4 regions of the Pseudorhizobium flavum genome follow, and region 2 is predicted to be linked to each of the others. Evidence: predicted binding sites of a transcription regulator. Region 2 holds the regulator's gene; each other region holds the start of a gene.
What was found. The regulator PhoB, encoded in region 2, activates phosphate uptake and scavenging genes when phosphate is short. The targets are predictions, from matches to a motif close to TGTCATNNANCTGTCAT.
Positions count from the first base shown of each region.

Region 1 (7,966 bases), on a different contig from region 2:
CCACGAACTGTCCACCACGCGCCAGGAATTTGGCGCCGAACCGTTCGAATGCCGGCTTCGCCGTGCTGACGTAGTCCTTGTAGCGCTCCGGGTCGCGTACATCGACTCTGGCAATCCAATAGGCCTTGGGCATGCGGGTTCCTCCTTGCGGTTTGAAATCTAGAGCGCGGATGTCATCTCGGCGAGTATCGCACGGGCGGCCGCGCGCGGATCCGCTGCCTTGACGATCGGACGGCCGACGACAAGATGGCTTGAGCCGGCACGCAGTGCGTCGCCCGGGGTCATCACCCGCTTCTGGTCGCCGGCATCGCTGCCGGCCGGACGTATCCCCGGCGTTACGATCGCCATGTCCGATCCGGCGATCTTGCGCACCGCCGCCGATTCCTCCGCCGAGCAGACGATCCCCCCCATCCCGGCTGCGAGCGCCTGTTCGGCGCGACGCGTGACCAGCGTGCGCGCATCCGCCTGGTAACCCACCTCAAGCAGGTCGGCGTCGTCCATGGACGTCAGCACGGTCACCGCGAGAAGGCAGAGGCCTGAACCTTCGGCGGCCTTGACTGCGGCGCGCATGGCCTTCGGATAGGCATGCACTGTCAGCATCGTCATTCCCATGGTGGCAATGTTTTCGACGCCCTTCGCAACAGTGTTGTCGATGTCGAGAAGCTTCATGTCGAGAAAGACGTTCTTGCCGTCCTTCGCGAGGTCGCGGGCGAACTCGATGCCACCTGCAAACGCGAGCTGGTATCCGATCTTGTAGAAGGAAACCGTGTCGCCCAGCGTGGCGACCATCTTTTCCGCTTCACCGACGGTCGGGATATCGAGGCCCACGATCAGGCGGTTACGCGCGTGCATGTTCGAACCCCTTCCATTCTTCCATAGCCGTCCAGTCGCATGTCACGATTCTGTCCGCAAGGGAGAAGGCGAAGAGATTGCCGCCGCCGGCGGGTTGGTCCTGGTCGCGGGAGATCCACACGCCCTGGAGATGACATTTCAGGAGCGTCCCCACTCCGCCATGCCCGACAAAGGCAATCGGGATTGCCGTGTCATGGTCCGCCAGGATCCGATCGACCGCTTTGACGATCCGTGCCTGCGCATCGATTGCGCGTTCCCACCCATGGAAACTCTCGTCTGGGTGGGCGAAGAACCAGTCAGCCGCCTTCTCGAACTCGGCAGGAGGCAGGAAGCCGGTACTGCTGCGGTCGTTCTCGTGCATGTCGACGGCGACCTCCACCGCAGCCCCCGAGACACGGGCCAGCAGTTCGGCCGTCTCCACGGCCTTCCTCTCGTCGCTCGATACGATGCGTTGAAGAGTGGCAGCCCAAGCGCTCTGCGCAGCCTCGTTCGCCCGTGCCCTGCCGGTTTCCGACAGCCCCCATTGCGGAACGGGAACCTGGGGGTCGATGTTCACTTGCGGATGGGTAACATAGACGCCGAACATGGCGAGCTAGCCCCGGCTGTAGACCCAGAGCTGCGCCGGCGGGATGTTGCGGACGACGAAGTCGAGGTGGCGGATATGGAACCGGTCCGGGCGGGCGTCGATGGGAGATACCGGGCTATAGGTGATCTGGACGACGGGCCGGCCGGGCGGCATTCGGTCGAGCAGGTCCTCCAGCAACGCGATGCGCTTCTCCATCGGAAAGCTCAGCATCGGGATCGCCGAAATCACTGCATCGAACTTGCGGTCCTTCCAGTCACCAAGTGTCGTGTCCAGGTCGAAGGCGTCGCCGTTGATGAAGTTGACGCCGGGGATCGTCCGCTTGAGGTGCTGGTAGAAATCGGTCGAATACTCGATCGAGACGATATTCTCCGTCGCCACGCCGCGGTCAATGATCGCCTTGGTGATGATGCCGGTGCCGGGTCCGAGTTCAAGAACCGGCAGGCCCGAGGCCGGATTGATGACGCTCGCCATGCGACGCGCGGTAACGGCTGAAGTCGGCAATATGGCCCCGACGCTCTTGGGGCCGTCGATCCAGCCCTTGAAGAACCTGATCTCCTCGTCGAACTTCCGGCCCAGCCTTTCCTTCAGTCGCAATTCCATCAGGTCTCTCCTCCTTGATCCATAAGGGCTTATGTGGGGTCAATGACGCAAAAACAAGGCAGAATGTCGCATCTGGAAAACGACAGCAAAAAAGCGGCAGGTTTCCCAGCCGCTTTTTCTGTGTCAGACGCGCATCGGCATCAGGACATAGAGCGCGTCATCGCCCGCTGTGTCCCGCACCAAGGTAGGGGAGCCCGCGTCCGCCAGCATGAACACCGCATCCTCGCCTGAAAGCTGCGCCGTGATGTCGAGCAGGTACTTGGCGTTGAAGCCGATCTCCAGCGGATCGTGTTCATAGCCTACTGCGACTTCTTCCGTCGCGCTGCCGGAATCGGGATTGTTTACGGTAAGCGTCAGTTGCCCATCGGCCAGCGACAGCTTCACGGCACGGCCTCGCTCCGACGAGATTGTCGATACGCGGTCGACGGCGCGGGTGAAGCTCTGGCAGTCGACGCGCATCTCCTTGTCGTTGTTCGTCGGAATGACGCGCTGGTAATCGGGGAACGTGCCGTCGATCAGCTTCGACGTCATGATGATGGAGCCGATTGTCAGGCGGATCTTCGCGTCGGAGACCTCGACCGTGACCATCAGGTCGGGATTGTCAACCAGCTTCTGAAGCTCACCCACGGTCTTGCGTGGAATGATGATGCCCGGCATGCCTTCCGATCCCGAAGGTGCCTCCACATCGGCGCGGGCCAACCGGTGTCCGTCGGTTGCCACGGCGCGCAGCTTCAGGTCGCCGCCGGCCTCGATCGTGTGGAAGAAGATGCCGTTCAGGTAGTATCGTGTCTCTTCCGTCGAGATGGCGAACTGGGTGCGGTCGATCAGCATCTTCAGATCGGTCGCCTTCAGCTTGAACGTATGGCTGAAGCTGCCGGCGGTGAGATCGGGGAAGTCCGCCTCCGGAAGGCACTGCAGCGAGAACTTCGAGCGTCCCGACTGCACCGTCATCGAACCGCCGTCCGGATTGGTCGCCAGACGGACCTCCGATCCCTCCGGCAATTTGCGGACGATTTCATAGAGGAGATGCGCCGGCACGGTCGTGGCACCCGGCTGTTCGACCATGGCTGCAACCGCCTCGGTGATCTCGAGGTCGAGGTCCGTCGCCTTGAGCTCCAGGTCGGCGCCGGAAGCGCGCAGGAGCACGTTCGACAGGATCGGGATCGTGTTGCGACGTTCCACGACACGATGGACATGGTTCAGCGACTTCAGGAGATTGGACCGCTCAAGAGTAATACGCATGACGCTACCGCTTCTGACCGGGACGCCGGCAGGAACGGGGCGTCCGCATGTTTGCCGGCCGCAGGGCCGGGAGATGTGGAGGCGCAAAATGGCAGAACATCCCCCTAGAAAGCAAGAGCCGGAAGGGCCGCCATTCGCCCGAATGGAAACTTGTCGCCATGATTCACAGGGAAAACTTCGCGACGCTCCGCTTGCCCGCTTGCCGCACCTCGCCCATAAGAAGGCGAGAGCAAGCAGATCAGCCGGATACCTTCGTGAGCGACGAACAGAAGACCATGGGCCGCAGCTACAGGATCGGCAATACGGCGATCCCCGCACGCCCACTGGAGCCGGGGCTCTATCTCGTCGCCACTCCGATCGGTAATCTCGGCGATATCACCCTGCGTGCGCTCGAGACGCTGGCGGGAGCCGACGTGCTTGCCTGCGAAGACACGCGTGTGACCCGCGTGCTTCTTGACCGCTACGGCATCGTCAACCGCCCCTTCGCCTATCACGAGCACAACGCCGCCGAGGCAGGGCCGAAGCTGCTTGCCGCGCTCGACGAGGGACGGTCGGTGGCGCTCGTTTCGGATGCGGGCACCCCCCTCGTCTCGGACCCGGGCTACCGGCTGGGACGCATGGCAATCGACGCTGGACACCGCGTCATCCCCATCCCCGGCGCCTCGGCGCCCCTGGCGGCCCTGGTGGGTTCAGGCCTGCCCTCGGACAGCTTTTTGTTTGCCGGTTTTCTGCCGGTCAAGGACAAGGGCAGGCGGGATCGGCTGGCAGAACTGTCGCGCGTGCCGGCGACGCTGATCTTCTTCGAATCGCCCCACCGTATCGGGACAAGCCTTGCCGCCGCAGCCGATGTCCTGGGAACGGCTCGCGAAGCGGCAGTGTGTCGCGAACTGACGAAGGCCTTTGAGGAGTTCCGGCGGGGCACGCTGGCGGAACTGGCTGACTTCTATGCGGAGCGGGCCGTGAAAGGCGAGATCGTACTCCTGATAGCTCCTCCTGAAATCGATGATGTGCCGGGGGCGATGGAGGTCGATGTCCTGCTGAAGGAACTGGCGGCCACCATGCCGACTTCGAAGGCGGCCGCCGAGGGCGCGCGCCTCACAGGGCTGTCGAAGAAGGACCTCTACCAGCGGCTGCTGGCGCTGAAGGACGGAGACGGTGGCGAAGCAAGCTAGGGAGAGGCGCCGGGCGGAACGGCGCGGCCATTTCGCCGAATATGCCGCCGCACTCTTTCTGCTGGCGAAAGGCTATCGGATCCTCGCCATCCGCTTCCGTACCAAAGCCGGAGAGATCGACCTGGTGGCGCGTAAGGGTGATCTGGCCGTCTTCGTCGAGGTCAAGGCGAGGGTCGGAGAGCGGGAGGCGGTGGATGCAGTGAGCGCGAAGGCCCAACGACGCATTCGTGCAGCAAGCGACATATGGCTTTCACGCCGTTCGGATGCCGCACGCCTCTCGCAACGCTACGATGTGGTTGCCGTGCTTCCCGGCCGTCTTCCAAGGCACTTCCCGGACGCATTCTGACCAGTGCTGCCGGCCGTTGGGCGGCGCCGCGGATTGTAATGATCCCGACACATTACTGTTACGTCAGCGTCATGCTGCGACCCTATTGCGGTCCCGTTCCGACAACGGAGTAAGGGATCACAACAATGTTCAAGACGCTTTCATTCGCCACGTTCGCGGCAGCCATGTCCGCTTCTTCGGCCCTCGCCGCGACAGAGATCAGTTGGTGGCACGCAATGGATGCCCAGCTCGGCCAGAAGCTGGAAGCCATCGCTGAGGCCTTCAACAGCAGCCAAAGCGAGTACAAGGTCGTTCCGACCTACAAGGGCAGCTATCCTGAGACGCTGACGAGCGCCATCGCTGCGTTCCGCGCCAAGGAGCAGCCGGCGATCGTACAGGTCTTCGAGGTTGGCACCGGCACGATGATGGCGGCGAAGGGCGCAATAAAGCCGGTCTACGAACTCATGACGGAGGCTGGCGAACCTTGGGACGCTTCAGCGTTTCTCGCCCCCGTGACGGGCTACTATTCCGATACCGAAGGCAATATCCTGTCGCTGCCGTTCAACTCGTCCACTCCGATCATGTACTACAACAAGGACGCCTTCGAAAAGGCCGCCCTGGATCCCGAAACCGCTCCGAAAACGTGGGCAGAGGTTGAGGAGTTCTCAAAGAAGATCATGGACTCCGGCGCGGCCAAATGCGGGTTCACCAGCGGCTGGATCTCCTGGGTGCAACTGGAAAATCTGTCGGCCATCCATGATCAGCCTTATGGCACGATGGAAAACGGTTTCGGTGGCCTCGACACTGAGTTCACCTTCAACGGCGACGTGCAGGTCAAGCACTGGAGCAATCTGAAAAAGTGGGCCGATGCGGGCATCTTCCAGTACGGCGGTCCCGTTGGCGGTGCTGACGCTCCTGCGAAGTTTTATTCGGGCGAATGCGCGATCTACATGAATTCGTCGGCCTCCCGTGCCGGCGTCATCGCCAATGCCAAGGATTTCGAAGTCGGCTTCGCACCGCTGCCCTACTATGAGGATGTCATCGCGGAGCCGAAGAACTCGATCATCGGCGGCGCCACCCTCTGGGCTCTCGCTGGTCACAGCGACGACGTCTACAAGGGCATCGCCAAGTTCTTCACCTACCTCTCGCAGCCGGAAGTACAGGCCGACTGGCATCAGGCAACCGGCTACCTGCCGATCACCAATGCTGCCTTCGATCTCGGCCAGGAACAGGGATATTACGAACAGAACCCGGGTTCGGATGTCGCGATCAAGCAGATCACCCGCGGTACGCCGACGCGCAATTCCAAGGGCATCCGTTTCGGTAACCTCACCCAGGTCCGCAATGTCGTGGACGAGCAGTTCGAAGCGCTTCTGGCCGGCCAGAAGGATGCGCAGCAGGCACTCGACGACGCCGTCGCCGGCGGCAACCAAATCCTCCGCGACTTCGAAGCCGCTAACAAGTGAGACCTTGAGAGGCCGGCTCGGCCGGCCTCGCCACCTTTCCGGGCAACCGCCGGCACGGCGCGGCTTGCCTCGTGGGCAGAGAATACATGCAAACCAAACGCGTCATCTTTTCCAACAAGCTGCTGCCATATCTGTTGCTCGCACCTCAGCTTGCCATCACGCTTGTCTTCTTCATCTGGCCGGCAATCCAGGCTGGCAGGTCCTCGTTCGAACGAGAGGACCCTTTCGGCTTCCGCACGACATTCATCTGGTTCGAAAACTACCGCCGCATTTCCGCTGATCCGAACTATATCAATTCCCTCGCCAATACGGCTGTCTTCGCCGTCGCGGTGACGGCCCTGTCGATGAGCCTGTCGCTGCTGCTCGCCGTCTGCGTGAACAGGGTCATGCGGTCGAGCAGGGTTTATACGACGCTGCTCGTCTGGCCGTACGCGGTGGCTCCGGTCGTCGTGGGTATTCTATGGTGGTTTCTCTTCAACCCGTCGATCGGCCTTCTCCCCTATATCCTCGATGGCATCGGCGTGACCTGGAACCATCGGGTGAACGGCGAGCAGGCGATGATACTCATTATCGTCGCGGCGTCGTGGAAGCAGATCTCCTACAATTTCCTCTTCTTCCTCGCAGGGCTGCAATCGGTGCCCCGTTCGCTGATCGAGGCGGCCGCAATTGACGGTGCCGGACCGTTCAAGCGGTTCTGGACGATCGTGTTTCCGCTGCTCTCTCCGACCACGTTTTTCCTGCTCATCATCAACATCAACTACGCGATGTTCGACACGTTCGGCATCATCGACGCGACGACGGCGGGTGGACCGGCTCAGGCGACCAACACGCTCGTCTACAAGGTCTACACCGATGGCTTCATCGGGCTGAACCTCGGCTCGTCCTCCGCCCAGTCGGTCATCCTGATGCTGATCGTCATCGTGCTGACCGTGGTGCAGTTCCGCTACGTCGAACGCCGCGTGCAGTACTGAGGTGCCCGGACATGGTTGAAAACAGACCCTTCCTCGATTTCCTGACCCACATGGTCCTGATCGTCGGCGTCGCTATCGTCGCCTTCCCCGTCTATGTGGCCTTCATCGCATCGACCCATGGGACCGGTGCCTTCGTCAGCGGTGCAATGCCACTCCTGCCGGGCGGGCACATGATCGAGAACTATACGCTGATGTGGAACGAGGGCCTGACTTCTTCCGGCGCGCCGCCGCTCTGGGTGATGATGTTCAACTCGCTTTGGATGGCGCTGATCATCGCCATGGGCAAGATCGTCATCTCGATCCTTTCCGCCTATGCGATCGTCTACTTCCGATTTCCGTTCCGGGCGCTGGCGTTCTGGATCATCTTCATCACCCTCATGCTGCCGGTGGAGGTGCGCATCCTGCCGACCTTCAAGGTGGTGGCGGATCTCGGCATGCTGAATTCCTATGCCGGGCTGACGCTGCCGCTGATCGCCTCGGCGACGGCGACCTTCCTGTTCCGCCAGTTCTTCCTCACCATCCCGGAGGAATTGATGGAGGCGGCGCGTGTGGATGGCGCAGGCCCGCTGAAATTCTTCCGCGATATACTTCTGCCGCTTAGCCGCACCAATATCGCGGCGCTTTTCGTCATCCTCTTCATCTACGGATGGGTGCAGTACCTGTGGCCCTTGCTGGTCACCACCGACAGCAATTTCTACACCATCGTCATGGGCATCAAGCGGCTGTCGGCGAGCGCCGATGCCGAACCGCTG
Region 1 covers NZ_JBIOKZ010000001.1:644,751-652,716, reverse strand. Annotated here, with positions in the region: gene ACEPP2_RS03070 (DUF1330 domain-containing protein) at 1-133, opposite strand, end outside; gene pyrF (orotidine-5'-phosphate decarboxylase) at 160-852, opposite strand; gene ACEPP2_RS03060 (histidine phosphatase family protein) at 839-1,438, opposite strand; gene pmtA (phospholipid N-methyltransferase PmtA) at 1,445-2,038, opposite strand; gene dnaN (DNA polymerase III subunit beta) at 2,162-3,280, opposite strand; gene rsmI (16S rRNA (cytidine(1402)-2'-O)-methyltransferase) at 3,556-4,452, shown strand; gene ACEPP2_RS03040 (YraN family protein) at 4,436-4,798, shown strand; gene ugpB (sn-glycerol-3-phosphate ABC transporter substrate-binding protein UgpB) at 4,924-6,243, shown strand; gene ugpA (sn-glycerol-3-phosphate ABC transporter permease UgpA) at 6,330-7,214, shown strand; gene ugpE (sn-glycerol-3-phosphate ABC transporter permease UgpE) at 7,226-7,966, shown strand, end outside.
Region 1: a site for PhoB is predicted at 4,855-4,871, ahead of ugpB (sn-glycerol-3-phosphate ABC transporter substrate-binding protein UgpB). Genes of this name have one in related genera too.

Region 2 (7,966 bases):
GGCCTCTCCATAGAAGAACTGGCCGCCGCAACCGGACTTTCCATGGAGGCGCTCAACGAGGCAGAGACATCGACGGCGGTCGACCCGGCGGTCGTCGAACGACTTCGCCTCACCCTTGAGGCCAAGGGCGTCGTCTTCCTTGCGGCCGGCGAGGACAATCCCGGCGCCGGACCTGGGGTCCGGTTGCGCCAGCGCGCGACAGACGAGGGCATCCGTCCCCAGAACCTGAGTTCCGCCAACGACGGCTAGCGCTACTCCGCAGTCCGCGTCTTTTTCTTCATCTTCTTCCGGAACTTCCAGCCCGGTCCCGCGTTACAGGCGAAATGTCGCGTTCTGGGGGTTGAGATGAGTGAGCGGATCGACTTGGAGCAGTTCGAACAGAAGGGTCTCCGCAAGGTCTGGAGTGTGAGCGAATTTGCGAAACGCTACCGTCTTGACCGGACAGAGGAAGCACGTCTGCTGAAGCTCCTCGGCCCCTTCGCTTCCGAGCAGGAACTGCTCATGAACGCTTCGCGGACGCCCCGGTTTCGCTGAAAAAACGGGATGTAACCCATCCCTTCGCCTGCCATAGCCATTCCTCACAATTACCCTTGCAGATGCACGGAACCTATCGTTCACAATCGCGTTGGTGGCGTCATCAACGGCGGCCCCTCGCCAGCGGAGAAACAAATGCTTAAGACCCTTGCCAATATGGGCGTTGCCCTCGCTCTGACATTCGGTGCCGTCACCACAACCGCGCAGATTGCCTCTGCACAGGATCTGGAATTGCGGATCGGACCTGACGGTGTCCGGCCCGTCATCCGGGACCGCAATCGGGATCGGGATCGCGACCGGCGCCGCGACGAATGCAGCCCCCGCCTCGCCCTCTCCATCGCTCGCGATGCCGGCTTGCGCCGTGCCGAAGTGACGAGGATCACCCGACGGACGCTCACCGTCCAGGGCATGACGCGTCGCGGTCCCGAGCGGATGGTCTTCGCCAACGAGCGCGGCTGCCCGGAGCTCTGACAGACCACATACTTCAACTCGACCTAGTCACAATACCAGAGGCCGCGGACGTCCCATCGGGACCGCCACGGCCTCTTTAGCCTTTTCACAAAACCTACATCAACGTGACATGAGCACTTCATGAAGCGCGGCTAGTGACCCCTCAGCTAGAAACAGGGGGCACAGGATGCGACTGACGAACCTCACTCGGATATTTGGCACCCGCACGGCAGTTGATGCCGTCACCCTGGACATTCCGCAGGGCCAGATGGTCGGGATCATCGGCCGCTCGGGTGCAGGCAAGTCCACCCTGCTGCGGATGATGAACAGGCTCACCGACGCCTCATCCGGTACAATCCACTTCGGCGAGCTGGAAATCTCTGCCCTCCGGGGAGCCGAGCTTCGCCGCTGGCAGCGCGACTGCGCGATGATCTTCCAACAGTTCAATCTCGTGCCGCGGCTCGACGTCCTGACCAATGTCCTGCTCGGGCGGCTCAACCACCGTTCCACGGCTATGAGCGTGCTCAACCTCTTCACCCGCGAAGAGCGCATCATGGCAATCGCCGCCCTGGAACGACTCGGGATCGAACAGACGGCGCTGCAGCGGGCCGGCACACTGTCGGGCGGCCAGCAGCAACGCGTCGCGATCGCCCGCGCGCTGATGCAAGCCCCACGGCTGGTGCTGGCCGACGAACCCATCGCCTCGCTCGACCCGCTCAACGCGAAGATTGTCATGGACGCGCTACGCGACATCAACGAGCGCGAGGGCATCACCGTCATCACCAACCTCCACACGCTCGATACGGCGCGCGCCTATTGCGAGCGCATCATCGGGATGGCCGGTGGACGCGTGGTCTTCGACGGCGCTCCGCACGAACTGACCGCGGACGCTGTCCAGGAAATCTACGGTTCCGATCGGCACGGCGCCGGTATCGACGAGACGATGACGTCCACAAGCATCAACATTCCTGCGGCCGCCGCAGCCGCCGCCCGACCATCCGAAGGCATCGGTGCCCTGGCTGCCGCCAGCGCCTGACCCGCCCCGATCGTAACGCCCGCGTCAAGGGCACTTCATGCAACGCCGCTCCGGGGGACCGGACAAGACAGGAGAAATTCCATGCTGAAGAAAATTCTGCTCGCCACCGCGGCCGTCGCCGCTCTCAGCGGCCATGCCATGGCCGAGGACCTGAAGGAATTCCGCATCGGCATCATCGGCGGTGAAAACGAGGCCGATCGCCTGCGCAACTTCCAGTGCATGGTCGACAAGCTGCCTGCCGCCATCGGTGTCGAAAAGGTATCGCTGTTCCCCGCCGCAGACTATGACGGCACGATCCAGGGCCTTCTCGGCGGCACGCTCGACTACGCGGAACTCGGAGCCTCGGGCTACGCGAAGATCTACCTGGAGAACCCGGAAGCCGTCGAGCCGATCCTCACAACAGTGCAGACCGACGGCTCGATGGGCTACCACTCGATCATGGTCGCACGGAAGGATTCCGGCATGACCAAGGTCGAGGACATCCAGGGCAAGAAGCTTGGTTTTGCGGATCCGGACTCCACCTCCGGGTTCCTGATTCCCACCGTTACCCTGCCCGAAGCCCTTGGCGGAAAGCCGGTAAAGGAAGTGGTTGCCGAGACCGGTTTCGGCGGCGGCCACGAAAATCTCGTCCTTGAAGTGCTGAAGGGCACTTTCGATGCCGGCACGACCTTCGGCTCGGGTGTCGGCGACTTCAAGGATGGCTACACGTCCGGCAACCTGCGCAAGATGGTCGACAAGGGCATCCTCAACATGGACGACCTCGTCGAACTGTGGAAGTCGCCGCTAATCCCGAACGGTCCGGTCGTCGTCCGCACCTCGATGAACGAGGACATGAAGGCGAAGTTCAAGGACTTCATGCTGGCTCTGCCGAAGAGCGATCCTGCCTGCTTCTCCGCCATCCAGGGCGGCGATTTCACGGGCTTCGCAGAGGTCAACGTCGACTTCTACAAGCCGATCATCGATGCCCGCAGGGCGACCATCGGCGGCTGATCCGCAGATCATACCGAGGTCGCTGAACTTTGCGTTCGGCGGCCTTTTCCCTACCCCACAACAGTCAGGAAAGCATGATGCCGACTTCCGTCATGAAGCCGACACTCAGCGACAGCGGGGTTCTCGTCGAGCGCCACTGGCAGCAACTCGCAGGGCAGCGCCGTTTCTATACCGTCACATCCGGCATACTGCTGCTCCTCGCCGTATCCGGCTCGCTATGGTTCGCCAACGAGACCACTGCCGGCAAGTTCTTCGATCGCCTGCCACATCTCTTCGACTTCATCGGCGACCTCATCCCGAGGGACGGCTGGGAGATCTGGCGCGCCCTGTTCGACCTGCCCTCTCCTTATGAAGACGGAAGCCTGAAGTACAACTATCCCGAGGGCCGGCTCTACCTGACGGAGAGCATCTACCTGCCGGAATACGTTCATCAGATGCTCGTGACACTGAACATCGCGATTGCAGCCACAGGCATCGGCTTGATCTTCGGCTTCATGCTGTCCTTCCTTGCGGCAAAGAACATGACGCCAAACGCGTGGATACGAGGGCCAATTCGTCGACTGATGGAGCTGCTTCGAGCTTTCCCGGAAGTCGTCATTGCGGGCTTCTTTCTGGCCATTTTCTCGCTCGGGCCAGTTCCGGCACTTATCGCTGTCTCCATCCACACGATCGGCGCCCTCGGAAAAATGTTCTTCGAGGTGATCGAGAACGCCGACATGAAGCCGGACGAGGGTCTGAAGGCCGTCGGCGCCAATTGGCTGGAGCGGTCCTGGTTCGGGATGGTCCCGCAGGTCATGCCGAACTTCATGAGCAATTTCCTGCTGCGCCTGGAGATCAACGTGCGGGCCTCCACAATCATCGGTGCGGTCGGTGGCGGCGGAATCGGTGAGCTGCTGCGCCTTTCCATCGGCCAGGGGCATGAAGCCAAGACCCTGGCGATCGTCCTGCTCCTTCTCCTGACCATCATCGCCGTAGACCAGTTTTCCGCATGGCTGCGTCGCAGGCTGGTCGGCGACCAGGCATTCCAGACAATCTGAGCGAGGCTGCCATGACCGTTCTCAACACAGCCGAAATGGACGCGTTGGCGGCGCGCCATCCCGAGCTCCTGCACCGCTCTATCTGGCAGCGCTTCCGCATCCCGATCATCGCATCGGCGGCCATTCTCTACTTCATCTTCGCCTGGTGGTTCTTCGCTGTCGGCAAGGTGGTCGGCGGCGCGAACTGGGGCCTTGCAGGAAACTACCTCGCCGACTGGGTCTCCTACGAAATCCGGCCCGACATCGACATCGCCTCCGACGGATCCATGCAGATCACCTATCCGCGCTTCGATCCGATTGGCCCGAACCCCAATCCGGACTGGCTCGAGGCGAAACGCGAGACGGTAACGCGCAGGGTCGAGATGCCGGCGGCCGCTCCCTCCCAATCGGGCCAGGCCACATCGAGCTTCAGCTTCATGGCGCCCGCACCCGCCCAGCAGCCGGCCGCACCGGCGGCGCCTACTGTCGAGACACGAACCGAGGAGATCGTGACCGAAGCCGTCGTCCGCATGGGCTCCTCCCACACCATTGATGTCCAGCCGGACCGTGTCGTCCTCACGCGCGGCGGCGAAACGGTGACGCTGCTGCTCGATCGGGACGCAGAGGAAGTCCACGTCCAGGGCCCGCTTCCGGAATGGGTGGAACAGCGATCGATTGGGGGGCGGGTGACGGCGTTTTTCGGCTTCTCCGGATGGGTTGACGTCAGCGACGACCGCGTTCGCATCCGCAAGCGCTTCCTCGGCTGGGAGAACTTCCTCTTCGATACAAATTCCGCCTTCTTCGGCAAGTCGTCGGGCGAGATTGTCTCGCTGATCTTTACCGGCGAGCGGATCGACCCGGCTAGGTCCAACCTGTCGCTCGCCTGGAGCGACATCCTCCACAACCCGTCCTGGCAGCATCTCGACGTCTGGACGAAGCTCCTGCAGACCATCGTCATGGCCTTCATCGGCACGTTGTTCGCCATGATCGTCGCCTTTCCCCTCTCCTTCATCGCCGCCCGCAACATCTTCCGCAACCGGCCGGCGAACCAGCTGACGAAGCGCCTGTTCGACTTCCTCCGTTCGGTCGACATGCTGATCTGGGCGCTGTTCTTCACACGTGCCTTCGGCCCGGGGCCGCTCGCCGGCATCTCTGCCATCTTCTTCACCGACACCGGAACGCTCGGCAAGCTCTATGCCGAGGCGCTGGAGAACATTGACGACAAGCAGCGCGAAGGCGTCCGCTCGGTAGGCGCACCGCCGGTCACCGTCCAGCGCTACGGCGTCCTGCCGCAGGTCATGCCGGTCTTTGCCTCACAGGCGCTCTACTTCTGGGAGTCCAATACCCGATCCGCGACGATCATCGGTGCGGTGGGAGCCGGCGGCATCGGCCTCAAGCTGTGGGAGGCGATGCGCACCAATTCCGACTGGGAGAACGTCGCCTACATGGTGCTGCTCATTCTCATCGTCATCTTCCTCTTCGACGGGATCTCGAACGCATTGCGCTCCCGGCTGATCGGCAGGGAGAGGTGACGGAGGCCTTTACGACCGAGCAATCCGAGCCTCCGACCGGCTTCGGTTTATGAAAACTCCAGAACCGCGCCGGGAACGGTCGCGGCTCTTTTCCTGCCACTCCTGTCCTCGGTTATCACCCTCCCCTCGAAATGCTGGCGCGCCCCAAAACGAGAAGAGCAGCCGCACTGCGGGCCGCTGCTCTGAGGTCTTCGGATCGCGTTCCGGGATGTCGGGCGCCTAGCCCTCTAGGGAGTAGCCGGCGCCGCGGACCGTGCGGATTACATCGGGCATGTTGGAGAAGTTGAGGGCCTTGCGCAGCCGGCCGACATGGACGTCCACCGTACGCTCGTCGACATAGATGTCATGGCCCCAGACGCCATCGAGCAGCTGCGCCCGAGAGTAGACGCGTCCCGGTGCCGACATCAGGAATTCCAGCAAGCGGAATTCGGTCGGACCCAACCGCACCTCCCGGCTCTTGCGGTGAACGCGATGGGTTTCACGGTCGAGCTCGATATCGCCGCAACGGAGCACGGTTGATAATACCTCGGGCTTGGCACGCCGGAGCATCGCCCTGACGCGAGCCATCAGTTCGGGCGTCGAGAACGGTTTGACCACATAGTCGTCGGCGCCGGTCGCCAGGCCGCGAACCCGCTCGCTCTCCTCACCGCGCGCCGTCAGCATGATGATCGGCAGGCGCTCGGTCTCGCGGCGCTGGCGCAGGCGACGGCAAAGCTCGATCCCGGATACGCCGGGCAGCATCCAGTCAAGAATGAGGAGGTCCGGAACGCGCTCCTGGAGGCGCAGTTCGGCCTCGTCCCCCTTGACGATGGTTTCAACCTCGTAGCCTTCGGCCTCGAGGTTGTAGCGGAGAAGGACGCTGAGGGCCTCCTCGTCCTCTACGACGGTGATCTTTGGCTGCATGAAAAGGCTCCGCGATCCTAGTCGTCGCTCAGGACGGCGCTCAGCGTGTTGGACCGGTCATCCTTTGGCCGCTCACCCTCCGGCTGCGAGCCGGTCGCCATGTAGTAGATCGTCTCTGCGATGTTCGTGGCATGGTCGCCGATGCGCTCGATGTTCTTGGCGCAGAAGAGCAGATGGGTGCAGCTCGTGATGTTGCGCGGATCCTCCATCATGTAGGTGAGGAGCTCGCGGAACAGCGAGGTGTACATGGCGTCGATTTCCTCGTCGCGCTCGCGGATGGCTTCCGCCTTCTCAGCCGAGCGCGTGACATAGACGTCGAGCACTTCCTTGAGCTGGACCAGCGCCAGTTCCGACAGATGCTCGATGCCACGTGCAAGGTTGCGCGGGATGCCCGTTTCCTGGACCGCGATCACCCGCTTGGCAGTATTCTTGCCGAGGTCCCCTACCCGCTCCAGGTCAGCCGCGATGCGAAGCGATCCGATTACCTCGCGGAGGTCGGCCGCCATGGGCTGGCGCTTGGCGATCGTCACGATGGCCTTCTCGCCGATCTCGCGTTCCGCGTGATCCAGGATCACATCGTCGGAAATCACCTTCTGGGCAAGTGCGGTATCGGAATTGACCAAGGCGCGAACCGCGTCGCCGCACATCTGCTCGGCAAGGCCGCCCATCTCGGAAATCCGGCGGGCCAGGTATTTCAACTCCTCGTCGAAAGCCGACGTGATGTGGGATGATGGCATGATCCAGTTCCTCAGTGTCTTGGTAGCGCGCGGTCCACCGCGGATCAGCCGAAGCGACCCATGATGTAGTCCTGTGTGCGCTGGTCGTTCGGGTTGGTGAACATCTTGTCCGTGTCATCCTCTTCGACGAGATGGCCAAGATGGAACATTGCGGTGCGCTGCGACACGCGGGCGGCCTGCTGCATGGAATGGGTGACGATGACGATCGAATAGTTCGCCCGCAGTTCGTGAATCAGTTCCTCCACCCTTGCGGTGGCGATCGGGTCGAGTGCCGAACAGGGCTCGTCCATGAGGATGACTTCCGGCGACACGGCAACCGCACGGGCGATGCACAGGCGCTGCTGCTGCCCGCCCGAAAGACCCGTCCCGGCCTCGTGAAGGCGATCCTTCACCTCGTTCCAGAGGCCTGCCTTCTGGAGGCTGCTTTCGACGATCTGATCAAGATCGGCTTTCGAACGGGCAAGACCATGGATGCGGGGCCCGTAGGCGACATTCTCGAAGATGGACTTCGGAAACGGGTTGGGCTTCTGGAAGACCATGCCGACGCGCGCACGCAGTTCCACGACATCAATGTCCGGGTCCTGAATGTCCTGGCCGTCCAGCGTGATCTTGCCGGTCACACGGGCATTCGCGATCGTGTCGTTCATGCGATTCAGGCAGCGCAGGAAGGTCGACTTGCCGCAGCCGGAGGGTCCAATCAGAGCGGTGACGGTGTTCTTGCGCACGCCGAGGTTGACGTCGAACAGCGCCCGTTTGTCGCCGTAGTAG
Region 2 covers NZ_JBIOKZ010000005.1:142,604-150,569, forward strand. Annotated here, with positions in the region: gene ACEPP2_RS11775 (helix-turn-helix domain-containing protein) at 1-249, shown strand, start outside; gene ACEPP2_RS11780 (hypothetical protein) at 346-534, shown strand; gene ACEPP2_RS11785 (hypothetical protein) at 670-1,005, shown strand; gene phnC (phosphonate ABC transporter ATP-binding protein) at 1,172-2,020, shown strand; gene phnD (phosphonate ABC transporter substrate-binding protein) at 2,102-3,010, shown strand; gene phnE (phosphonate ABC transporter, permease protein PhnE) at 3,088-4,047, shown strand; gene phnE (phosphonate ABC transporter, permease protein PhnE) at 4,059-5,558, shown strand; gene phoB (phosphate regulon transcriptional regulator PhoB) at 5,778-6,461, opposite strand; gene phoU (phosphate signaling complex protein PhoU) at 6,479-7,198, opposite strand; gene pstB (phosphate ABC transporter ATP-binding protein PstB) at 7,243-7,966, opposite strand, start outside.

Region 3 (7,966 bases), on a different contig from region 2:
TGCCTTGGCGATCATGTTCTGCGGGATGACGATACCCGTTGGCCCGAGCACGTTCGGCGGCATGTGCTTGTTGCGCCAGTCGGCGATCGCATAGACCTGCATCTTGTAGAGGTCCTTGATCGGGTTGAAGCCACCGTTCATGTCGCCGTAAAGCGTCGCATAACCGACCGACATTTCCGATTTGTTGCCGGTCGTCACCACCATGGAGCCGAACTTGTTGGAGATTGCCATGAGGATCGTGCCGCGGGTCCGGCTCTGGAGGTTCTCCTCGGTGATCCCCTCGTCCGTTCCCTCGAAGAGTTCCGCGAGCGACGACAGGAAGCCCTCGACCGGCTCGGCGATCGGCACGATGTCATAGCGCGTCCCGAGCGCCTTGGCGCAGTCGGCGGCATCCTTCAGCGACTCGTCGGATGTGTAGCGATAGGGCAGCATGACGCAGCGCACCCGCTCCTCGCCCAGCGCATCGACGGCAATCGCCGCGCAGACGGCAGAATCGATGCCGCCAGAAAGGCCGAGTACCACGGACTTGAAACCGTTCTTGTTGACATAGTCCCGGAAGCCGAGGACGCAGGCGCGATAGTCCGCTTCCTCCTTTTCCGGCAGGCGTGCCATCGGACCGTTCGTACAGCGCCAGCCATCCGGCCCGCCGCGCCAGTCGGTGACGGTGATCGCAGCTTCGAACTGGCTCATCTGGAATGCCAGCGTCCGGTCGGCATTGAACCCGAAGCTCGCACCGTCGAAGACGAGTTCGTCCTGGCCGCCCAGCTGGTTGGCGTAGATCATCGGCAGCCCGGTCTCGATCACCTGCTTCAGCACCACCTGGTGGCGAACGTCCACCTTGCCGCGATAGTAGGGCGAACCGTTCGGTGACAGCAGGATCTCGGCCCCGCTCTCGGCAAGCGTCTCGCAGACACCGAGATCGCCCCAGATATCCTCGCAGATCGGAATGCCGAGGCGGATGCCGCGGAAGTTCACCGGACCCGGCATCTCTCCGGCCACGAATACCCGCTTCTCGTCGAACTCGCCATAGTTCGGCAGGTCGACCTTGTCGCGAACGGCGAGAACCCTGCCCTCGTCCAGCACCGCGATAGAATTATGTCGCCCGCGCTCTCCCTGCCGCGGGAAACCCATGACAACGCCGGGTCCGCCATCGGCCGTGTCCGCAGCCAGCGCCTCGACCGCCTGAAGGCAGGCTTTGAGGAAGGCGGGCTTCAACACCAGGTCTTCCGGCGGGTAGCCGGAGATGAAGAGCTCGGTGAAAATCACGAGGTCGGCGCCCTCGCGCGCGGCTTCGGCCCTTGCCTCGCGTGCCTTTGCAAGGTTCTGGGCCACGTCTCCCACGGTCGGGTTGATCTGGGCGATGGCGATACGCAGGGCGCGAGCTTGGGGATTTTTCTGGGTCATGTGCGAGATCTACCGCAGCCTTGGAAAGCGAGCAACGGCGACGCCCGCCGATCGTTGGCAGACCCCATGCAACCTTGTCGTCTTCAACGGGTTCACCTCCCGTTCATGACAGTTATGTGACGGCTTCATGACAAGACGAAGCATGGAGTACGACTGTGGCCGAAGCCGCCGAGCATGGAGATCTGCCGAAGAAAGATATTGGCCGCGTCTCGCCCGCGGTTCATCATGGCGCGATCATTCTCCTTCTCCTGATGCTGTCTGTCGCGCTTGTGGCAGGAGTCGAATCGCTGGCCGGGCGACCCCTTCACAGGATTCCGCAGTTCCTTTCTTCGATGCCTGGGCTGACGACAGTTTCCGGCATCTTCATGATCGCGCTGGGCCTCGACGTGCTGATGGGTCGCGCCTTTCGTTCCATGCTTCTCATTGCTCCCGCCGCACTCGCGCTCGCCTTCCTCTCCGGCGAAAAGCAGCAATATCTTTCCGATCCGCTCTATCCGTCCGACCTCCTTTTTGCCCGCCAGATCAAGGAACTCCTGCCGGTCATGGCGAGTGCCCAGCCGTTGATGGCAGTTACGCTAGGCCTCGTGACAGTGCTGGTGCTGGCACTCGTTGTTTACTGCGGCTTCTTCGCCTGGAACCGCTTTCCGAAGCTCTCCTCCCGCGCGCGCCTGTTTCGCCTGGTCTTCTCTCTGCCGTTCCTCGTCGGCTTTACGCCCATGATGGAATATACCGACCATTCCTGGCTGCGCGACCGGCTGAAGATCCGGCCGATGATGTGGGACCAGGCTGCAAACTACAGGCATAACGGCTTCCTCGTGGCATTTGCCTTCAATGCGCCCATGTCGAAGGTTTCGGCTCCGAAAGGATATGACGCAGCGGCGATCGCACAGGTGGAGGTTGACCGGGACGTCATTCCCGCCTCCCCGGTGGCAGGCCGGAGCCAGCCTGCGGACGTCATCGTGGTCATGAGCGAATCGCTCTGGGATCCGACGAGGATGCCGGGGGTAGAGTTCATGGCCGATCCGATGCCGACCATTCGCCAAAATCAGGCCGGCAATGTCTTCTCCCCGGAATTTGGCGGGATGACTGCCAATGTCGAGTTCGAGGCACTGACGGGCTTCTCGAACGCCTTCCTCCCCTATGGCAGCATCCCCTACCAGCAATATATCCGCCGCCCGCTTCCGTCGCTTGCGAGGTTCTTCCGCGACAAGGGCTACGAAGCGGTCGCCCTTCACCCCTTCGAGGGCTGGTTCTGGAATCGTGAGAATGTCTACCGGCATCTCGGCTTCGATCGTTTCCTGGCGCAGGACGCGCTTCCGGAGCTGGAAAAGCGCGGCCGCTTCGCGTCCGACGAAGCCCTGATCGACCAGATCATGCGTATCGGTGACGAAAGCGTCGGGCCGCTCTTCCTGTTTGCCGTCACCCTTCAGGGACACGGCCCCTATGAAGCGACACGCTATCCTTCCGAAAATGTCGAACTTGCCAGCACCCTCTCGGCCGCAGCGACGCAGCAGGTGGGCACTTTTGCCGAGGGTGTCCGGGAAGCGGATTCAAGCCTGACACGGCTGATGGAGTGGGCGAAGACGCGGCCACGCGAGACCATCATCGTCCTTTTCGGCGATCATCTTCCGCCGCTCGGGAAAGCCTTCGTCGAAAGCGGCTATATGCAGGATGCCGTCGCCGCCCGACGCGCGCCTCTGCCGGTCATGCTCAAGGAACACGAGACGCCGCTGATCGTCTGGTCGTCGAAGACGGGGCCGAGAAAAGACCTCGGGACGATCAGTCCCGCGCTTCTCCCCCACCAGATCGTAACGTCCGCCGGTCTGAGCGATCCCTTCTACACCGGCTTCCTCGGAAAGATCGCCGCGCACTACTCGGTGATCGACCGCTACATGCTGGTGGATGCCGAGGGTTCGGCTCACCCCGGCTGGCAGGATGGACGGAAGGCAGCACCGCCTCCCCTCCAGGAATACCGGCTGCTGCAACACGACATGATCTTCGGCGACCAATTCTCGCGCGAACGCTTCTTCCCCGGCCTTCAAGGCGAAGAAGCGGAGACGGGCGAGCCCGTGGCCGCCCTGCCTCAGTCGCCCCGGCTGCCGGGATAGCGCGGAAGGCTGTCATCCGGCAGGTCATAGAAATCGGCCTTGTCATCACAGAAGATGTGGCAGCCCATGGTCAGGCTGCTCGGCTGGTCGAAGGCGCCGGCGAGAACAGAGATATCGTCAGCATCATCCTCTTGCCAGAACAATGCCGAGCCGCAGGTCGCGCAAAACCCACGCCGAGCCTGGTTGCTTGCGCGATACCACCGCACGCCGTCTTCTCCGTCGATCCTGATGTTGGTAACCCTCAGCCTGGTGGCCGCGTAGTAGAGGCCGGTCTGGCGTCTACATTGCGAGCAGTGACATGCGGTCACGTCCTCCAGCGGTCCTGTTGTCACGAATGACACCGTCCCGCACAGGCAGCGTCCACTGTTCTTCACCATCATATTCTTCCTCCCTGCGTTGAAGGAGTAGATGACGGCCATCCCGTTCTCAAACGCATTCCGTTGACGGTAAGCATCAGCGAGACGCGAAAATGCCGCCGGATCGCTCCGGCGGCTTTTCAATTCGAGTCACTGTACGCTTACTGGTTGGACGCGACCGGCTTCACCAGCGGCGTGATCCGGCGGATCGTGACGCGGCGGTTCTCCTGCTCGGCAGCCTCGGTCCTGATCTTCAGGTAGCGTTCGCCATAGCCCTGCGTGGTCAGGTTCTCCGGCGGGATGCCGAATGCATCCGTAAGGACCACGGCGACCGAGTCGGCACGCTCATCGGACAGGATGAGATTGCTTTCATCCGACCCGACTGCATCCGTGTGTCCCTCGATGAGGAAGGTCTCGGCCGGGTTGTCGTCGAGGATCTTCTTCATCGCATCGGCGACCTTGCGGAGCGACGTCGCCTGGTTCATCGGGATTTCGGCGCTACCCGTAGCAAACTTGATCGTGTCGAGGTCGATCCGGCGGGCCTTGTCGCGGATACGGGCGGAGTAGCGAACCTCGTCGATCGAATAGACGCGCTCGACGCGCTCTACCGGTGGCAGCTCCAGGAACTCGTAATAGTCCCGGTCCGGATCGCTGGAGGTGTCGATGATGTATTCGCTGACCGGCACAGTCAGGCGCATCGGCGGCAGTTCCCGGCCGGGATCGCGCCACACATACTCCTCTTCCTCATAGAGTTCGGGAGCGTAGTAGAGCACGTATTCCTCGCCATCGATGATGCGCGAACGCTGGACGACGACGCCATAGCTGTTGCGGATCGTCACCACCTGTACGCCGCCGGGACGTTCTACCACTTCACGATAGCGCTCGCCGGGCAGGCGCTCGTAGTAGACTTCGCCTCCGTCCCGATAGAAGCGGCGGGAGTCATCGCTGCGAACGATGGTGCGGTTGTCGATCGAGATGATTACGCGCAGATCGTCGTCGTCACGGTCGCGGCGATCGCGACGGTCCCGGTCGCGCCGACCGTCTCCATCGCGATAGGTCCAGCCATCAATCCGACGATATTCCGGTGCGCTCTCGATCCGTTCGCCCTCAACGGAGGTGATCGCACGCATCTCCACCGTGCCGCGCTGCTGCAGCGGTGCCTGCGCCTCAGCGTCGGAAGTCGGAGCGGCAACCGGCTCCGTCGACTGCGCCTGTACCGGGGCCTGCGCGTCGGCAGCCGGAGCCTCCGTCGTCGTGGTCGTCGTCGTGGTGGTGGTTGTGGTTTCCTTCTGGCTGTCGAGGATGGCAGCACCATTCTCAACCGGCAGCACTACGGTCTCGCCCTCTTCAGCCGCGGACGGATCCTCGGCCAGTTGCTGGGCGCGCTCGACCTGCTCAGGCGTCGTTGCGACCGCAGGCTCGGTAGTCTGGGCAGCCGGGTCAGCGGTCGGAGCTGCTGCCGCATCGGCATCGGTCGTACCCTCCTCGGCTGACGCAGGCGCTTCGCCGGTCGCAGGTGTCTCAGCGCTCGGTGCGGTGGCGTCGGCTGGCTGTTCTTCGGCTGGAGCCTCTTCAGCAGACGGCGCCTCCGCTGGAGCTTCTTCCGTCGGAGCGGCGTCCGTGGCAGGCGCCTCTTCCGCACTCGGAGCCGGCTCAGCAGGCGCCTCTTCCGCCGCAGGGCTTTCGCTCGTAGCCGGCGCGCTTTCTTCCGCCGGAGCTTCCTCGGCTGGCTGCTCTTCGGGCTGCGGCGCTGTCACAGCAGCCGGTGCTTCCTCAGCAGCCGGTGCCTCCGGTTCCGGTGCAGGCGTAGCTTCGGGAGCCTCGGCTTCCGGCTCTGCAGGAGCTTCGGGCTCTGGTGCCGGTTCAGGTGCTGGCTCGGGTTCCGGTTCAGGGGCTACTTCGGGCTCTGGTTCTGGTTCCGGTTCTGGTTCCGGCTGCACTTCAGCCGGTGCTTCCTGTTGTGCCTCCGGCGCAGGTTCCGGCGCGGGCTCTGCAGGTGGCTCCTCTGCTGGAGCTTCCTCGGCAGGCGCCTCCTCCTGAGGCTGTTCCTCTTCCGGTGCCGGGGTTCCGTCGGGCAGGATCAGCCTCTGTTGAACCTTGATGACGTCGCCTTCCGCCTCAGCGCTCAGAGGCGCTTTCAGCATCACGGCACCGGCCGGCTGAATCATCAGCGGCAGCGACACAAGCGGCGCTGCAACGCTGGCGAACAGTCTGGATTTGATGGACATCGAATTCTCCTCGACTTGGGATTGTCGTCCCTTCTTCACGCGTCCTTATGCCGGACGTCGTACGCAATGGTGCGGGCGCTCAACGAGACGTCACGCGTTTTGTTCCCTGAAGCTTGCCCTCACGGGGCTGAACCTCCGGTGAATGGCCATCCGGCGCGCACCAAGCTTCGCCTAACCGTCTGGACGATGGACCTGCACGTAAAATGCCGTTGCAATTCCCGTGCAGCCGGTATCTAAAAATCTGCAGCCGGAGTGAGAACTCCGCTTCTGGTGCGGATAAGAGCAATCCAACAACCGCGCCGGCCGCCAACAGAGAGGATCATCATGCGTATCGCACCACATTTTCTTGCTGCCGCGTCGATTGCAGCATTCGCCCTTGTCGCCGGTTCTGCCTCGGCCCAGGAAAAGATCGTCATCGCGTCCGAGGGAGCCTATCCGCCCTTCAACAGCCTTGAGACCGACGGAACACTGACCGGCTTCGATATCGACATCGCCAAGGCTCTGTGTGAGGAAATGAAGGCGGAGTGCGAACTCGTGACCAATGACTGGGACGGCATGATCCCGGCGCTGCAGGCCAAGAAGTTCGACGCCATCATCGCCTCGATGTCGATCACGCCGGAGAGGCTCCAGCAGGTCGACTTCTCAAAGAAGTACTACAACACCGGGCCCGCGATCGCGGTACCGAAGGACACCGACATCACCGATCTGGAAGGCCTCAAGGGCAAGACGCTCGGCGCCCAGACTTCGACCACCCATGCGAACTACGCCGAAAAGCACATGCCGGACTCCGACCTGAAGCTCTATCCGACGGCTGACGAGTACAAGCTCGACATCCAGAACGGACGGATTGATGCGGTGATCGACGACGTGGTCGTGCTCTCGGAATGGGTGAAGTCCGAGGACGGCGCCTGCTGCAAGATCCTGACGCCGCTGACCCCTGACGTCGAGATCAACGGAGAAGGCGCCGGCATCGCCGTCCGCAAGGGCGATCCGCTGGCCGACAAGTTCACCGCAGCCATCGCCGCCATCCGCGAGAACGGCAAGTACAAGGAAATCAACGACAAGTACTTCGATTTCGACGTCTACGGCGACTGAGGCATTCTCCAACCGTAAAGATCGGCGGATGGGTTGCCCTTCCGCCGATTTTCTTTTTTAACAGAGCAACGATAACAAGCGGCCAAGCCGCAAGGGGAAAGCAGTTTATGAGCGGATGGCTCTCCGCCCTCGCCACGGCGCTGGATCCGCTCTGCGGGCCGGTCGGCATCTTCACGCTCTTGGCTGGCGACGGCCTTGTCAGTTGCGGAGCAATTGGCTGGGGCGACGAGATCGCCTTCGGCGTCAAGGTGACGGTCACTCTCGCGATCGCCACGCTTCCCATTGGACTCCTGCTCGGCTTCCTGATCGCGCTCGCGGCGCAGTCCGAAGACAAGTTGCTGCGCGCCGCAGTCGGCATATACACGACGATCTTCCGCGGCCTCCCCGAACTGCTGACACTCTTCATCGTCTATTACGGCCTGCAATTGCTGATCCAGTCCATCCTCGGCTGGATGGGCATCGAGCAGCGCATCGAGATCAACGCCTTCCTTGCCGGCATGATCGCGCTGGCCGTGGTGTTTTCCTCCTACGCGTCGGAAGTGCTTCTCTCGGCATTCCGCGCCATCCCGAGGGGGCAGTATGAGGCGGGGGACGCGCTCGGCCTGCACCGGTCGAGGACGATGGTGCTGGTGATCCTTCCGCAGCTCATCCGCATCGCCCTGCCGGGCCTCGGCAATCTCTGGATGATCCTCCTGAAGGACACCGCCTATGTCTCGATCATCGGCCTGTCGGATATCGTCCGCCAGACCAGTGTTGCAGCCCGGGTCAGCAAGGA
Region 3 covers NZ_JBIOKZ010000008.1:18,700-26,665, forward strand. Annotated here, with positions in the region: gene ACEPP2_RS15450 (NAD+ synthase) at 1-1,404, opposite strand, end outside; gene ACEPP2_RS15455 (LTA synthase family protein) at 1,560-3,512, shown strand; gene ACEPP2_RS15460 (GFA family protein) at 3,488-3,892, opposite strand; gene ACEPP2_RS15465 (OmpA family protein) at 4,030-6,096, opposite strand; gene ACEPP2_RS15470 (ABC transporter substrate-binding protein) at 6,421-7,191, shown strand; gene ACEPP2_RS15475 (ABC transporter permease) at 7,299-7,966, shown strand, end outside.
Region 3: a site for PhoB is predicted at 1,521-1,537, ahead of ACEPP2_RS15455 (LTA synthase family protein). Genes of this name have one in related genera too.

Region 4 (7,966 bases), on a different contig from region 2:
GAAGGCCTCCACCAGCTTGGACTGGACCATGCGTGGCAGACGATCGCCCCATTGCGACTTCGCAAGATACTGGATTTCTGCCTGGGAGACACGAACCACCACCTGCTCGCTGTCCAGCGATTTCAGCGCCGTCGGCTCCGGAACGAGGATCTGGCGCCCGCGCGCCGCCGGGCCCGTGCTTGCCGGGGTTATCGACAGGTCGAAGGTGTCATTGCTGGCCTTCGATCCACAGCCGGTGGCGAGAAGCGCCACCAGTGGCAGGACCGCCCAATGCTTCCAGGTCATGCGAACTTCGCTCCTATCGACGCGTCCTGCCGTCATATTGCTTCACCGTTTCCCCGCCGAAGATGATCCGCTGCGGGTTCTCGTCGAAATTGCTGATGGTATCGTTCAGGCTGCGGACTGTCCGTCTGGTGTCGTCCACCAGCGTTTGGATATCCCGGAGGCCCGAGGCCGAGAAGCGCTGGAGGTTGTCGGCAATCGGCCCCACCCGCGCATTGATGTTGTCCGCAACGGTGCGGAACGACTCAAGCGTGCGCCGCGCTTCGGTGAACAGCGATTCGGAGTCGTCGCTCGTCAGGAGGCCATCCACCTTGGCGAGGATTCCATCGACGCGGTTCGACGCATTGTTGAGCTTTTGGGCCAGATCGGTGAAATCACCGATCGCCCGATCGATATCCTCCCGGCGGGCGGCGACATCATCGACGATGCCGCGGGCGGACGAGATCGCCGTTCTAGCATCCTCGCTGGCGGCGGTGATGTTGTTGACGGCGGTGCCGATGTTTTGCGTGTCGATCGCCGCCATGAGCTGGTCCGCGCGTTTCAGAACCGATTGGGCATCCTCGGTGGCGCGCTGGAAACCGGACGCGGCTTCCCGGACGCTCCGGGCGATCTCATCCAGATTGTCCGATGCGTCGGCGATATTCCGCGTGGTCCGCTCGGCGTTCGAGACGACCTGATTGACCTTCTCCGCATCGACGGCCCGGACCAGTTCTTCAGCCGCCTCAAGTGTCGAATCCAGCCGCTCGGAAACGCGGTTGAATGTGCCCGAAAGCGTCGACATGCTGCCCAGGAACTCGTCGATTGCACCGGAATTGTTGCTGAGCGAGGCCGTGAATGTCTCGGCGTTTCGGATCGTCTGGGTGAGCGGCCCGCGAGAATCGGCGACGAAGCCCTGGATGTCGCCGATTGCCTGGTTCGCCCGGTCCAGGATCTTATCGGCAGTAGCCAGGAGATTGGTCACGCTCGACTGGTCGGCGATGAGGACGGCCGGACGCTCGGTCTCGATCGCCTTCTGCAGGATGTTCTCCTCGCCCTTGTTGCCGCCTGATAGCTCGATATAGGCAGCCCCCGTGAGGCCCTGCACTTCGAGAACCGCGCGTGTCGAGGGGTAGACCGGCGCGTCGGCGCGGACTTCCGTGAAGGCGATAGAATACTGGGGATCGTCCGGATCGATCGAAAGGTTGCGCACCGAGCCGACCGGGATGCCGTTGAAGCGCACCGGGGAGCCGACCGACAAACCGTTTGCGGATCCGGGAATGCGGATGGCCAATTCGGCCATCGGTCCGCCGCGACCCGACTGCGCCATCCAGTAGACAAATCCGAAGGCGGCGGCGATCACCAGGAGGGTGAAGAACCCGACGATCGCGTAGTTGGCTTTGGTTTCCATGGCCTCAGATCACTTCTTTTCAGGATGCGCGGAAGGCGCGTCCGGTCTCACGACCGAACGGGCACGCTTGCCGCGGAAGTAGGATTGAACCCACGGATCATCGAATGCGAACATGTCCTCCAGCGTCCCTTCCACCAATACCCGCTTCTGTCCGAGGACTGCAATACGGTCGCACACGGAAAAAAGGCTGTCGAGGTCATGGGTTACCATGTAGACGGTGAGGCCGAGCGTATCGCGCAGCCGGGCAATCAGCATATCGAAATCCGCGGCCCCGATCGGGTCGAGGCCCGATGTCGGCTCGTCCAGGAAAACGAGATCAGGATCGAGCGCCAGCGCCCGCGCCAATGCTGCTCTCTTGATCATGCCACCGGAGAGTTCGGACGGATATTTGTCGGCGGCGTCCGGAGCAAGCCCCACCATCTCGATCTTCAGGTAGGCGAGCTCATCCATCAGCGACTGCGGCAGGTCGAGGTACTCGCGCATCGGCAACTGGATGTTTTCCTTGACCGTCAGCGAGGAGAACAGGGCGCCATGCTGGAAAAGCACGCCAAGCCTCGTGTCGAGGGCCATCCGCTGCTGCTCGTCGGCCTTGTCGTAGTCCGTTCCGAGGATTTCTATGCTGCCCGAGCGGCGCGGCAGAAGCCGCAGGACGGTGCGCATCAGTACGGATTTGCCCGTCCCGGAGGCCCCGACAAACCCCAGGATCTCGCCGCGATAGATGTCGAGGTTCAGCTTGTCGAGCACGATGTTGGAGCCGAAGCCGACGGTGACATCGCGGACGGACAGTACCACCTGCCTGCCCTGTAGATCCTGTTGCTGCAAATCCGTTTCCCTCACTCCGCCGCTCCTAGAAGTCGATCGCGGAGTAGAAGATCGCGAAGAAGGCATCCATGACGATCACCGCGAAGATCGACTTCACCACCGACGCGGTGACGTGGCGGCCGAGCGACTCTGCGCTGCCCCCTACCTTCATGCCTTCGACGGCGGCGACGATGCCGATCGCCAGCGCCATGAACGGCGCCTTGATCATGCCGGACGCCACCGAGGTATGGTCGATCGCCTCGTGCAGGCGCGACAGGAAGGTATCGAACGTGATGCCGGAATAGGTGAGCGCGACAACCGCAGCGCCGTACAAAGCAGAGAAATTCGCGATGATCGTCAGCAGCGGCAGCACGATCGTCAGCGCGACCAGGCGGGGGAAGATCAGGACGCCGACCGGGTTGAGCCCGATGACCGTCAGCGCATCGATCTCTTCGCGCATCTTCATCGAGCCGATCTCGGCGGTGATCGCGCTGCCGGAGCGGCCCGCGATCATGATCGCCGTGAGAAGCACGCCGATCTCGCGCAGTTGCAGGATGCCCACAAGGTCGACGACAAAGATCTCGGCACCGAAATAACGCAGCTGGAAGGCGCCCTGCTGCGCGATGATGGCACCGATCAGGAAGGACATCAGCATGATGATCGGCACCGCGCGGACGCCCATGTGGTCGATCTGGTTGACGACAGATGCAGGGGAAACGCCGCCACCGCGGCCAAGCTTCATCTGAGCACCCCGGACCGCTGATCCGAGGATGTGCATGGCGGCTACTGCGTCGCCGGCCAGTTCGCTCACGAGCTTGCCTATCGGCGCGAAGATGCGTTCGAAGAGAGAGGCGCGCGGACCGGGTGATGCAGTTGGCGCCGGAGCCTTTTCAGGCAGGACTGCAATCAGCTCGTCGATCGCACCGTGCGCCCCCGACAGCGAGACCTCGCGTCCCTGCTCCTGCTTGGCACTGATGAGGCGACGGATCAGCCAGGCGCCGGCAGTATCAATCGCCTGTACCTCGGAAACGTCGATATCCACCCTGCCGCGCCCGGAGGACTTCTCGAGCCGCTCGAGCGTGCCGAGCACGTCGGAAATGCTGTGGTTGCGCCAGTCACCCCGCGCGACGAATCGCTCGCCATCAGCCCCGGGCATCGCTTCGGCTGCCATCTCGGCGATGCTGATTTCGAGGGACTGGGGCGGCACTGGCTTCTTTCGTCAATTGGCGCGGCAATGCCGATGACAGGTTGATCAGGTGAGACGAGCGGCAATATAACGTGGCCGTCTGGAAATACCACTTATGGGACGTTCAAAAGCATGCGCCGTAACCTTGAGGCCACAATAGAAGCCTTCCCGATTGCCGGCCTCTTCACGATCTCCCGCGGATCCAAGACCGAAGCCGAGGTCATCACCTGCTCGATCTCAGCCGACGGCTTCTCCGGCCGGGGAGAATGCGTCCCTTACCGGCGCTACGGCGAGACGGTGGAACAGGTCCTCGCTGACGTCCTTGCGGTCAGGCCCGCGATCGCTGCGGGCGCGAACCGGATCGAGATCCAGTCGCTGATGAAGCCTGGCGCGGCGCGCAACGCCGTCGACTGCGCACTTTGGGACCTGGAGGCCAAGCTGACTGGAACCCTGGTCGCCGAAAGGCTCGGCGTCGTGCCGCATCCGATCACGACGGCCTTCACGCTGTCGCTCGCCGAACCGGATGCCATGGCCGCGGCGGCTGCGCAACATGCTCATCGGCCGCTGCTCAAGGTCAAGCTGGGGACGACTGACGACACGTCCAGGATGCGGGCGGTGCGGGAGGCAGCACCAGCAAGCCGCATCATCGTCGATGCCAACGAGGGATGGACGGAGCAGAACCTCGAGGAGCATCTCCACGTCGCCCAGGAGATGCGAATCGACCTGATCGAACAACCCCTGCCGGCGGGGGAAGATGCGTTGCTGGCACGGATCGAAAGGCTGGTACCCATCTGTGCCGACGAGAGCGTCCACGCCACGGCGGACCTTGCCGGTCTTCGCGACCGATACGATGCGGTGAACATCAAGCTCGACAAGACCGGGGGACTGACCGAGGCGCTGCACATGAAGGCGGAAGCCAGGCGGCTCGGTTTTGGGATCATGGTCGGCTGCATGGTCGGCACCTCGCTCGCCATGGCGCCGGCGGCACTCCTGGCGCAGGACGTCGACTATGCCGATCTCGACGGTCCGCTTCTGCTGGCCCGCGACCGGCAACCCGGTCTCGTCTACGAGGGGTCGACGCTCTTTCCGCCGCCCTCGGCACTCTGGGGCTGAAGGCGCGCCGCCAATGCCAGCAGCAACAGGCCGAGCGCGGCGGTCAGGGCCATCGCCGGGTAACTCGCCACTCCGTAACTCCGGTAAAGGGCGCCGGAGAGAAATGTAGCCAATGCGAGGAAGGCGCCATTGTAGAAGAAATAGGTCCCTTGCATCGACGATTCCTGCTCCTCGCGGACGATCTCGACCAGCTTCTGCTGAACACCGATATGCAGGAAGGTGAAGGTGAAGGCGTGCGCCGACTGCAAAAGCAAATACCCCCAGAAACCGAGGGGCATGGGGAAGATCGCCCACCTTGCGACAGCGACAGCACAGCCCAGGCGCATCATGGTCCAGGGCGACAGGTGCCTGGCGATGAAGGCAGACGCAAAGAAGACTCCGATCTCGGCAATCACTGCCGTGCTCCAGAGGATGCCGATCTCCATGCCATCGAAGCCGACCTGCTGCCAGTGGATGGCGCCGAAGGCATAGAACATGGCGTGGCTTGCCTGCGCCACTGAGGCACCGATCATCAGCATGTGCAGGTCGAGCCTTCCCATCGCTCCCAGGCGCCAATTGCGCAGGCCCGCAGAAGGGCGCCGCTTGCGGCCGATCCGGGGAGCAGCAAAGGCGGCCGCGATTGTCATCGCAAAGGCAAGGCAGGCGACGGTCGGAAGGACACCCCCGCCCCAGATGCCGATGAGTTGCCCCATCAGCAGGCTCATGGCGACAAACCCGACCGATCCCCACACCCGCAGAGTCCCATACTGGAATCCCCAGCGCCGCACGCCGCTCACCGCGATCGAATCGACCACCGGGACATAGGCGGCGAAGAAGGCTGCCTGGAGCGCGTAGACGATGAGGACGGGCCAGAACCCGGTGACGGCAAACAGGGCAAGCGCCGTCGTGAAGGAGAGCATGCCTGACCACATCAGTACCTTCGACCGTTCCTGGAGGCGGTCGGCGATGGCCCCGACGATCGGAGCCGTGACAATGCGGACGATCATCGGGATCGCGAGGATCATGCCGATCTCGAACTCGCTGAACTTCAGCGTGTCGAGCCAGACCGGAAAATACGGGAGGATGATGCCGTTGACGCCGATCGGCGCCGCGAATGCTAGCGCGCAGCGCAGTTGGAAGTGCCGAGGCGGCTCGGTCGCAGTGCCAGTGATCACGGGAGCAACAAGGAATCAGGTCCGGGATCACGACCGTAGCACGCGGCCGCGCGCGATCCTGTGGCAGAAAGGCAATGCCCGTTCAGAATGTCGCAAGCGTCAGGCGGCCTTCATGTCGTTGAGGATTTCCGCCGGTACGGGCGAAGGCGCCGGGACGGTATCGAGGCCGTGCCACTGGATCATCTCCATCGTCCCGTCCTGGTGCTCGGCGACGGCCGTACAGCTCTCCACCCAGTCGCCGGTGTTGATGTAATGAATGCCGTCAATGTCCTCCATCACCGCATGATGGATGTGGCCGCAGATCACGCCGTCGACACTGTTACGCCGCGCCTCGTCCGCCACCACCCGCTGGAACTCGCCGATGAAGTTCACGGCCTGCTTGACCTGCAGCTTTGCCCAGGCAGAGAAGGACCAGTAAGGCATGCCGAGCCGCCGGCGGATCGCGGACAGACCGATGTTGATGACGATCGCCGCATCATAGGCCCAGTCACCGAGATGGGCGAGAAGCCGCGCATTGCGGACCACCACGTCGAACTCGTCGCCATGCAGCACCAGGTAGCGCTTTCCATCGCCCGCCTCGTGGATCAAACGCTCGGCAACCTCGATGCCGCCGAAATGGCTGCCGGGGAAGTCGCGCAGGAACTCGTCGTGATTGCCGGGGATATAGACGATGCGCGTTCCCTTGCGGGCCTTGCGGAGCAGCTTCTGCACCACATCGTTGCACCCCTGCGGCCAGTGCCAGCTCCGCTTCAGGCGCCAGCCATCGACAATGTCACCGACCAGGATGATCGTGTCGGCCTCATGGTGGCGAAGGAAGTCGAGGAGCAGATCCGTCCGAGCCGCCTTGGAGCCGAGGTGGACGTCCGAGAGAAAGATGGTGCGGAAATGCCTTGCATTCGCCATCGCGGTCGATGTCCCCTGTCGTTGCGATCCGTGGCTCGCCCCTCAAAACCAGACTCGTGTTTCAGGAACATGACACCTCCCCGCGCCATCCCGCCCTCCTCCCTGCCTGCGGAAATTACTGCTGTTCCGCCGCAATGATTGTTGTAAGGAATGCCTCACAAAGCATTGGACTAAAGACGAATCCGGAGGCGCCAGAGATGCAGGACGACGTAAAGGTGAACGGTACGAGCAAATCAGGCGACCTCGACGAGCAGGCCCTCTTCTTCCACCGTTACCCGCGCCCTGGCAAACTTGAGATCCAGCCGACCAAGCCGCTCGGCAACCAGCGCGACCTGGCGCTCGCCTATTCGCCCGGCGTCGCCGCCCCCTGCCTTGCCATCCGTGACGACCCGAACACCGCAGCCGACTATACGGCCCGAGCCAACCTCGTCGCCGTCATCTCGAACGGAACGGCGGTTCTCGGCCTCGGCAATATCGGCCCACTGGCGTCCAAGCCGGTGATGGAGGGCAAGGCCGTCCTCTTCAAGAAGTTCGCCGGCATCGACGTCTTCGACATCGAGATCGATGCCAACGAGATCGACCGCATGGTCTCGACCATCTCGGCGCTCGAGCCGACCTTCGGCGGCATCAACCTCGAGGACATCAAGTCGCCGGAGTGTTTCGAGGTCGAACGCCAGCTTCGCGAGAAGATGAACATCCCGGTCTTCCACGATGACCAGCATGGCACGGCGATCATCGTCGCCGCGGCCATCCTGAACGGCCTGGAACTTGCCGGCAAGAACATCGCTGAGGTGAAGATCGTCGCCTCCGGTGCCGGCGCGGCCGCCCTCGCCTGCCTCAACCTGCTCGTCTCGCTCGGCGCCCGCAAGGAAAACATCTGGGTCCACGACATCGAAGGCCTCGTCTATCTCGGCCGCGAGACGCTGATGGACCAGTGGAAGGCGATCTATTGCCAGGAGAGCGATAAGCGTAGTCTTCACGAAAGCATCGAAGGTGCCGACGTGTTCCTCGGCCTCTCCGCCGCCGGCGTCCTGAAGCCGGAGCTCTTGGCCAAGATGGCCGACAAGCCGCTCATCATGGCACTCGCCAACCCGACCCCGGAGATCATGCCGCAGCTCGCACGGGAAGCACGTCCTGATG
Region 4 covers NZ_JBIOKZ010000008.1:7,492-15,457, forward strand. Annotated here, with positions in the region: gene ACEPP2_RS15400 (ABC-type transport auxiliary lipoprotein family protein) at 1-285, opposite strand, end outside; gene ACEPP2_RS15405 (MlaD family protein) at 299-1,669, opposite strand; gene ACEPP2_RS15410 (ABC transporter ATP-binding protein) at 1,679-2,506, opposite strand; gene ACEPP2_RS15415 (ABC transporter permease) at 2,517-3,626, opposite strand; gene dgcA (N-acetyl-D-Glu racemase DgcA) at 3,789-4,769, shown strand; gene ACEPP2_RS15425 (MFS transporter) at 4,721-5,923, opposite strand; gene ACEPP2_RS15430 (UDP-2,3-diacylglucosamine diphosphatase) at 6,023-6,826, opposite strand; gene ACEPP2_RS15435 (NADP-dependent malic enzyme) at 7,024-7,966, shown strand, end outside.
Region 4: a site for PhoB is predicted at 6,885-6,901, ahead of ACEPP2_RS15430 (UDP-2,3-diacylglucosamine diphosphatase). Genes of this name have one in related genera too.